Regions from separate parts of the Pseudomonas sp. TNT2022 ID642 genome, predicted to be linked through region 2. Evidence: predicted binding sites of a transcription regulator. Region 2 holds the regulator's gene; the other holds the start of a gene.

The links. The regulator sigma-54, encoded in region 2, starts transcription at its own class of promoters, with help from an activator protein. The targets are predictions, from matches to a motif close to ANTGGCATNNANNTTGCTNT.
Region 1: a site for sigma-54 is predicted at 1,501-1,520, ahead of M5G26_RS10235 (circularly permuted type 2 ATP-grasp protein). Genes of this name have one in related genera too.

The regions. Positions count from the first base shown of each region.
Region 1 is NZ_JAMDGW010000008.1:126,595-131,049, forward strand. Features, by position in the region: gene M5G26_RS10230 (alpha-E domain-containing protein) at 1-46, opposite strand, end outside; gene M5G26_RS10235 (circularly permuted type 2 ATP-grasp protein) at 59-1,468, opposite strand; gene M5G26_RS10240 (ribonuclease E inhibitor RraB) at 2,011-2,358, opposite strand; gene M5G26_RS10245 (hypothetical protein) at 2,568-2,801, opposite strand; gene speE (polyamine aminopropyltransferase) at 2,972-3,847, opposite strand; gene M5G26_RS10255 (PLDc N-terminal domain-containing protein) at 4,068-4,259, opposite strand; gene M5G26_RS10260 (hypothetical protein) at 4,331-4,455, opposite strand, start outside.
Region 2 is NZ_JAMDGW010000001.1:69,135-73,589, reverse strand. Features, by position in the region: gene lptB (LPS export ABC transporter ATP-binding protein) at 1-709, shown strand, start outside; gene M5G26_RS00310 (RNA polymerase factor sigma-54) at 897-2,387, shown strand; gene hpf (ribosome hibernation-promoting factor, HPF/YfiA family) at 2,461-2,769, shown strand; gene ptsN (PTS IIA-like nitrogen regulatory protein PtsN) at 2,782-3,246, shown strand; gene rapZ (RNase adapter RapZ) at 3,249-4,106, shown strand; gene M5G26_RS00290 (HPr family phosphocarrier protein) at 4,122-4,397, shown strand.

The sequences.
Region 1 (4,455 bases), on a different contig from region 2:
GGTAACGCGACATCCAATACAGATCCGAGGCAGTTCTACTTAACATGGCAAGCTTCCTTCAATCCTCGACCACCCAGGTGTCCTTGGTTCCGCCACCCTGGGAGGAATTCACCACCAAGGAGCCTTCGCGCAACGCGACGCGGGTCAAACCACCGGGCACCACGCGGGTTTCGCGCCCGGACAAGACAAATGGACGCAAGTCGATATGGCGCGGCGCGATGCCGTTTTCGACAAAGGTCGGACAGGTCGACAACGACAGCGTCGGTTGCGCAATGTACGCGTGCGGCTTGGCTTTGATCCGTTCGCGGAAGGCATCGATTTCCGCCTTCGTCGACGCCGGTCCCACCAACATCCCGTAACCGCCGGAGCCCTGGGTTTCCTTGACCACCAGATCCGGAAGATTGGCCAACACATGGGAAAGTTCAGACGGGTTGCGGCATTGCCAGGTCGGCACGTTCTTCAGAATGGGCTCTTCGTCGAGGTAGAAACGGATCATGTCGGTAACAAACGGATACACCGATTTGTCGTCTGCCACGCCGGTGCCAATGGCGTTGGCCAGCACCACATTGCCCGAGCGATAAGACGACAGCAGCCCCGGTACACCAAGCATCGAGTCCGGGTTGAACGCCAATGGATCGAGGAACGCGTCGTCGAGGCGGCGGTAAATCACGTCCACCGCTTTCGGGCCGTCGGTGGTGCGCATGAAGACCTTGTCGTCACGCACGAACAGATCCGCACCCTCGACCAGTTCAACGCCCATTTCCCGCGCGAGAAACGCGTGCTCGAAGAACGCGCTGTTGAAGCGCCCCGGCGTCAGCACGACCACGCTTGGGTCGTCGATCGGACTTGAGCTTTTCAGGGTATCTAGCAACAGGTTCGGGTAGTGATCGATCGGCGCAATGCGCTGGGCGGCGAACAGCTCCGGGAACAGGCGCATCATCATCTTGCGGTCTTCGAGCATGTAGCTCACGCCGCTCGGTGTGCGCAGGTTGTCTTCGAGCACGTAATAGGTGCCGTCGCCATCGCGCACCAGATCGACGCCGGAGATATGCGAATAGATATCGCGGTGCAGATCCAGGCCTTGCATCGCCAACTGGTATTGCTCGTTGGCCAGCACTTGCTCGGCGGGAATGATCCCGGCCTTGATGATGCGCTGCTCGTGATAGAGGTCGGCGAGGAACATGTTCAGCGCCTTGACCCGCTGGATACAGCCGCGCTCGACGATCCGCCATTCGCTGGCGGGGATGCTGCGCGGAATGGTGTCGAAAGGAATCAGGCGCTCGGTGCCCTGCTCGTCCCCATAGAGCGTGAAAGTGATCCCGGCTCGATGGAACAGCAAGTCAGCCTCGCGTCGCCGTTGGGCCAGCAGCTCGTCAGGCGTGTCGGCCAACCAGCGGGCGAACTCCCGATAATGCGGGCGAACCTGGCCGCCGGCATCGTACATCTCATCAAAATAGGTGCGGATCATGCCGTACTCCTTGTCACCCGGACATACAGGCCTTCGCAAGGCCCGTGCCATCGGCATAAACGCTTTGATTTCAATCGGTTGGATATTCACGCCACAGACGCCGCACCATTCCTGTGCGGCAAATGCCCCAACCTGATTGCCCCCGCTTCATTGCGACGCACTGCATCGCCTATCACCAGCATAGTCAGAGTTGATTTCACTGCCCGTCGCTGCCTGCGGATAATCCGCGCATTCGCTGCAAAACTTCACAGGCCCGGCGCCATGAAGCGGCCAGCTCAACTGATCGGGATCGCCTCGGCGGCCCGCCCCGCTGCAACCCTGACCGGTTTCCTCTCCTTATCGGTCTTCCCTTTTAGCCACCCTCTCCGGTGGCTTTTTTTTGCCTTTTGGAAATGTTTTGAAAGCAAAAGCAAAAGATCGCAGCCTCCGGCAGCTCCTACAGGTGATCGGTGTAGGAGCTGCCGAAGGCTGCGATCTTTTGATCTTTAAAAATGGCAACGGCCAACCCAGAGGTCAGCCGTTGGTAATCAAATAACCTGAGATCAGTTCAAACGGTGGCGGTTGCGCACCTCCTGCTTTACGCCCCAACCCTCGATGATGCCACCCAGCGGTTCGACCACGGCGGAAAAGCCCTGCTCGAAGTCACCGATATCGTCATATGTCGCGTACATCACCTTGCTCAATTCCAACGCCCATGCGCCATCATCCCGCAGGCTGACCTGGGCATTGATGGATTCACCGCGAAATTTGCCTGCCGCCCTGCGCGCCCGCTCCTCGTCCGGGAAAATGGCGTAGAACTCGATGGGATGGAATCGGGAAAAATCGAAACCGCCTTCTTTCATGCGGCGCAGAACATTGCTGCTGATGTCTTCTTGATAGGCTGTGCTCATGAATCGTCCCCCTCGCATAGATGGATAGACTTTCCGTATTCCCGCCCCGGGCCTCTGGCCAAAGTACTACGGCAACGTGGTTGCACGCGGGAACAAGCATGTAGCTGACAAGACCAGACCTTAGCGATCCGTTCGCTGATCTCGCTTGCAGAGTAGCCCCAAGATAGAGCTGCTGCCAAGGCCTGGTGCTGAAGGTGACAAGAAGAATTTCAGATTGGGGTGATGCTGCGGATTTCGATGCTGTTCTGGGTTTTCAGGCTTTTCACGCCAGCATCGGCGGTGCGCCCTTCCAGATCGTTCAGGTCCAGTTCGGCGGCGACGGGCAGAAGCCGTGCCTTGATCAATCGAGCGGCCTCATCATCACTGGGGCATTCCGCGCGCTCGAACACCTCATCGACAATTTCACCATGATCGTCCACGAAAGTGACTTTCCACTTTTGCATCGGTGCCTCCTCGATCAAACCCGCAAATGGGCTTACACCTAAATCGACTGGTGCGCCGAAAGTTGGTTCAAAAGGATTACAGCGGACAAAGATGAAAAAAACGACATCTATCGTGTGGAGCAAACAAATGTGGGAGCGAACCGGCTCCCACAGGGGAGTTGCAGTGTTCTTTAGTCGTTGCTTGGCTTGTTGATCGCCTGCAGCACGTACTGTGGCAAGGCGAACGCGCCGATGTGGATTTCCGGGTTGTAGTAACGGGTGACGATGCCGCTGCCGATGAAGCGCTGTTGCAGGGTTTCACGGCTCAGCTTGCGGTAGGCCGGGTTGGTCGAACCCCAGGCAAAGGTCATCGAGCCGCCGATGTAAGTCGGCACCGCGGCCTGATAGAAGTGCCAGTCCGGGAACAGGCTGTTCAGGCGACCAGCCGTGGTTTTCACTTCGTCGATCTGCATGAACGGCGTGCCGTTCTGGGTCACGAGGATGCCGCCCTCGTTCAGGCAGCGATGGCAGGCCTGGTAGAAGTTCTCCGAGAACAGCACTTCGCCCGGGCCGATCGGGTCGGTCGAGTCGGAGATGATCACGTCGAATTTTTCCGTGGTGGTGGCGACGAAACGCATGCCGTCGTCGATCACCAGGTTCAGGCGTGGATCGTCGTAGGCGCCGCTCGAGTGGTTCGGCAGAAACTCTTTGCACATGTCGACCACGGTGCCGTCGATCTCGACCATGGTGATGTGCTCGACGCCGGCGTGTTTGGTCACTTCGCGGAGCATGCCGCCGTCACCACCGCCGATGATCAACACGCGCTTGGCGCTGCCGTGGGCGAGGATCGGCACGTGAGTGAGCATTTCGTGGTAGATGAATTCGTCGGCTTCGGTGGTCTGGATCACGCCGTCCAGTGCCATGACACGGCCCATGCGCGGGTTCTGGAAGATCACCAGATGCTGGTGTTCGGTGCGCACTTCGTGCAACAGTTTTTCCATGCGAAAACGCTGGCCGTAGCCTTCGTAGAGGGTTTCCAGGTACTCGCTGGTTTTGGTAACGGTCATGGTCAAGTGCTCCGATGAATGCGCGGGCGTCAATCGTGTGGACGATTGCCCGGGAAAGGCGCGCATTCTACGTTGCCGAAGATGACAGGTCGAACCTCACAACCACAATCCCTGTAGGAGCTGCCGAAGGCTGCGATCTTTTTATCTTGTTTTTTACAATCAACATCAAAAGATCGCAGCCTTCGGCAGCTCCTACAGGGGTATCGCGGTGTTAGGTGATTCAGATCCGCACGTTGCCGCGCGGTCCGGCAATCGCCCAGATGATCAGGCCCAGTACCGGCAGGAGGATGATCAGCAGCACCCAGACGATTTTCATCCCGGTGGTCGCGCCGCTTTTCAACACGTTGATGATGGCCCAGATGTCGAGGGCAAGGATGATCAGGCCGATCAGACCGTTGAACGTGGAACCCATGGTGTCGCTCCAGAATAGTGGCATGCACTTTTAGGATAGACGGTCGCGCGCAGGGTTCCCTTTTATTGCGTTCAGACGTGAACAGCGATCTTCAGGGCTTCAAGCGATGGCGCGGCGGCGATGCCGACTTCGGCGCACAACTCCAGTACCCGTGGCACGTCGTTGCCGTAGACCAGCACCATTTGCAGTTCGTCGT
Region 2 (4,455 bases):
TCAGCACCTGGCCAAGGCCTATAAAAGCCGCCAGGTCGTGCGTGACGTCAGCCTGTCGATCGACAGCGGCCAGATCGTCGGTCTGCTCGGCCCGAACGGTGCCGGCAAGACCACTTGCTTCTACATGATCGTCGGCCTGGTACAGGCCGATCAGGGCCGCGTACTGATCGACGATCTGGACGTCAGCCACCAGCCGATGCACGGTCGTGCAAAGGCCGGCATCGGCTATCTGCCGCAAGAAGCGTCGATCTTCCGCAAACTGTCGGTGGCTGACAACATCATGGCCATCCTCGAGACCCGTCAGGAACTCGACAAGGCCGGTCGCCGCAAAGAGCTGGAAAGCCTGCTGCAGGAATTCCACATCAGCCACATCCGCGACAACCTTGGCATGAGCCTGTCCGGTGGTGAACGCCGCCGAGTGGAAATTGCTCGCGCGCTGGCAACGGCACCAAAATTCATCCTGCTCGACGAACCGTTCGCCGGCGTCGACCCGATCTCGGTCGGCGACATCAAGCAGATCATCCACCACCTCAAGGCCAAGGGTATCGGTGTATTGATCACCGACCACAACGTCCGCGAGACGCTGGACATCTGCGAAACCGCTTACATCGTCAACGATGGTCAACTGATCGCTGAAGGCGATGCAGAAACCATCCTGGCCAACGATCTGGTCAAGGAAGTGTATCTGGGTCACGAGTTCCGCCTGTAAGCGTAACAGTGCCCGGTGCGCCGCCCGGGCGCTGTATCGATTCAAGCAGGAATTAATACGCTTTAATTGTTACAGCGCTCTAGGCAAACACTTCAGTTTCAGGCATATAATTTGCTTAAGTTTGGCGCTCCGGCGCCCTGTAGTGGATGGCGCATAGCGCCGGCGAATAAGGTGTTAAGCCCCTGCCATGAAACCATCGCTAGTCTTGAGAATGGGCCAGCAGCTGACGATGACACCGCAGCTGCAACAGGCCATCCGCCTGCTCCAATTGTCGACCCTGGATCTGCAACAGGAAATCCAGGAGGCTCTGGAATCCAATCCGATGCTCGAACGCCAGGAAGAAGGCGACGACTTCGACAATTCCGACCCCATGGCCGACAACGCCGAACAGAAGCCCATCGAAATCCAGGAACCCTCCTATCAGGAAACCGCACCCACGGTGGACAACCTTGAGGAAGGTGACTGGAGCGAGCGTATCCCCAACGAACTTCCCGTCGATACCGCGTGGGAAGACGTTTACCAGACCAGCGCCAGCAGCCTGCCCAGCAGCGACGATGACGAATGGGACTTCACCACCCGCACGTCCGCCGGCGAGAGCCTGCAAAGCCACCTGCTGTGGCAACTGAACCTCGCACCGATGTCCGACACCGATCGCCTGATCGCCGTGACCCTGATCGATTGCATCAACAATCAGGGCTACCTGGACGAAACCCTCGAAGAGATCCTTGAGGCGTTCGACCCGGAACTGGACATCGAACTGGACGAAATCGAAGCGGTCCTGCACCGCATCCAGCAGTTTGAACCGGCCGGCATCGGCGCGCGCAATCTCGGCGAGTGCCTGCTGCTGCAATTACGCCAGTTGCCAGCCAAGACGCCTTGGCTGGCTGAAGCCAAACGCCTGGTCACCGATTACATCGACCTGCTCGGCAGCCGCGACTACAGCCAGTTGATGCGGCGCATGAAACTCAAGGAAGACGAACTGCGCCAGGTCATCGAACTGGTGCAAAGCCTCAATCCGCGTCCGGGCTCTCAGATCGAGTCCACTGAAGCCGAATACGTCGTCCCTGACGTGATCGTGCGCAAGGACAACGAGCGCTGGCTGGTCGAGCTGAATCAGGAATCGGTGCCGCGCCTGCGCGTCAACGCCCAATACGCCGGTTTCGTCCGTCGCGCCGACACCAGCGCCGACAACACTTTCATGCGCAATCAGTTGCAGGAAGCCCGCTGGTTCATCAAGAGCCTGCAAAGCCGCAACGAAACCCTGATGAAAGTAGCCACCCAGATCGTCGAGCATCAACGCGGTTTTCTGGAGTACGGCGACGAAGCCATGAAGCCGCTGGTCCTGCACGACATCGCCGAAGCGGTCGGCATGCACGAATCAACGATTTCACGGGTGACCACACAGAAATTCATGCATACCCCGCGCGGTATTTATGAGTTGAAATACTTTTTCTCCAGCCACGTCAGCACCTCCGAAGGCGGCGAATGCTCGTCCACAGCGATCCGCGCGATCATCAAAAAACTGGTTGCAGCGGAAAATCAGAAAAAGCCGTTGAGTGACAGCAAGATCGCTGGTTTACTGGAGGCACAAGGCATTCAGGTGGCTCGCCGCACCGTCGCCAAGTACCGCGAATCTCTCGGGATCGCGCCTTCGAGCGAACGCAAGCGGTTGATGTAAGCCACGTTACAGCGTTCCAGTGGCAGGCTATCCAGCCTGCCGCTTTATGCACTGGCAACGAAGGAGAAGCTGTATGCAAGTCAACATCAGTGGACACCAACTGGAAGTGACCCAACCTCTGCGTTCCTATATCGAGGAAAAACTCCAACGACTGGAGCGCCATTTCGACAAGATCACCAACGTGCAAGTCACGATGTGCGTCGAAAAGCTGAAGCAGAAAATCGAAGCCACCTTGCATATACCCGGCAGCGAAGTGGTCGCCAACGCAGAAGATACTGATATGTATGCTGCGATCGACTCACTGACCGACAAGCTGGATCGCCAACTCAAAAAGCATAAGGAAAAGACCCAGAGCCTCCTTCAGGGCGCTACCGGTCGATAACCCCCCCACCCCATGATCCGACTTGAAAACATCCTGACCCCCGGCCGTTCCCTCGTGAACGTGCCGGGCGGCAGTAAAAAGAAAGCCCTCGAACAAATTGCCAACCTGATCGCCCGCGAAGTGCCGGATCTGGAGATGCAAGATGTCTTCGAGGCGTTGATTGCCCGTGAAAAACTCGGCTCCACCGGTTTTGGTAACGGCATCGCCATTCCTCACTGCCGTCTCAAGGGTTGCCAGTCGCCTATCAGCGCCTTGATGCACCTTGAAGCGCCAATCGATTTCGACGCCATCGATGGCGCCCCGGTTGACCTGCTGTTCGTATTGCTGGTCCCGGAAGCCGCCACCGATGCGCACCTGGAGTTGCTGCGTCAGATCGCCAGCATGCTCGATCGCAAGGACGTGCGCGATAAACTGCGCAGCGCTGCGAGCAACGAAGCCTTGTATCAGGTTGTCCTGGACGAGCAGAACGGGCACTAATCATGCGCTTGATCATCGTCAGTGGCCGCTCCGGCTCGGGTAAAAGTACCGCACTGGATGTCCTTGAGGACAACGGTTACTACTGCATCGACAACCTGCCGGCAGGCTTGCTGCCGGAACTGGCCGAACGTGCGCTGATTCACACTGAACTGGCGCAGCCGCTGGTGGCCGTGTCCATTGATGCGCGCAACCTGCCGAGCCACCTGTCGCGCTTTCCCGAGCTGCTTGAAGATGTGCGCAGCAAGCACATCCAGTGCGATGTCCTGTATCTGGATGCCGACGAGGAAACTCTGCTCAAGCGTTTCTCCGAAACCCGCCGTCGCCATCCGCTGAGCAACGCCAACCGCTCGCTGGCCGAAGCTATCCAGGATGAAACCGCCCTGCTCGGCCCGATTGCCGACCTCGCCGACCTGAAGATCAACACCACCAATCTGAACCTGTACCAGTTGCGCGACACCATCAAGCTGCGTCTGCTGAACCAGCCGGAGCCAGGCACCGCGTTTCTGGTCGAGTCATTCGGCTTCAAACGCGGCATGCCGGTGGATGCGGATCTGGTGTTCGATGTGCGCTGCCTGCCTAATCCTTACTGGAAGCCGGAACTGCGTGCGCAATCGGGTCTCGATGCGCCGGTGGCCGAATACCTGGCGGCACAGCCGGAGGTCGAAGAAATGTTTCAGGACATCTTCACTTACCTGCACAAATGGCTACCGCGTTTCGCCGCGAGCAACCGCGCCTACGTCACCATTGCCATTGGCTGCACCGGCGGGCATCACCGCTCCGTCTACCTGACCGAACGCCTGGGTCAGGCCCTGCAGAAAACCCTGAAGAACGTCCAGGTTCGCCACCGCGACCTCACTTAAAGGATTCACACCGCGATGCCTGCTCTGGAAATCGAAATCATCAACAAGCTGGGCCTGCATGCCCGCGCATCGGCCAAATTCGTTGGCGTGGCCGGGCAGTTTCCGGACTGCTCGATCAGAGTGGGCCGTACGCCAGAGACAACGGTCGATGGCAAAAGCATCATGGCGATGATGATGCTGGCGGCAGGCAAGGGCACCAAGATCTATTTGAGTACTGAAGGGCATCAGGAACAGGAAGCGCTGGATGCGCTGGTGGCGTTGATCAACAACTACTTCGATGAAGGTGGCTGACAGCCAAAATCAAAAAGTCGCAGCCCATGTCGCACCAATCCCCTCGTAGGAGCTGCCG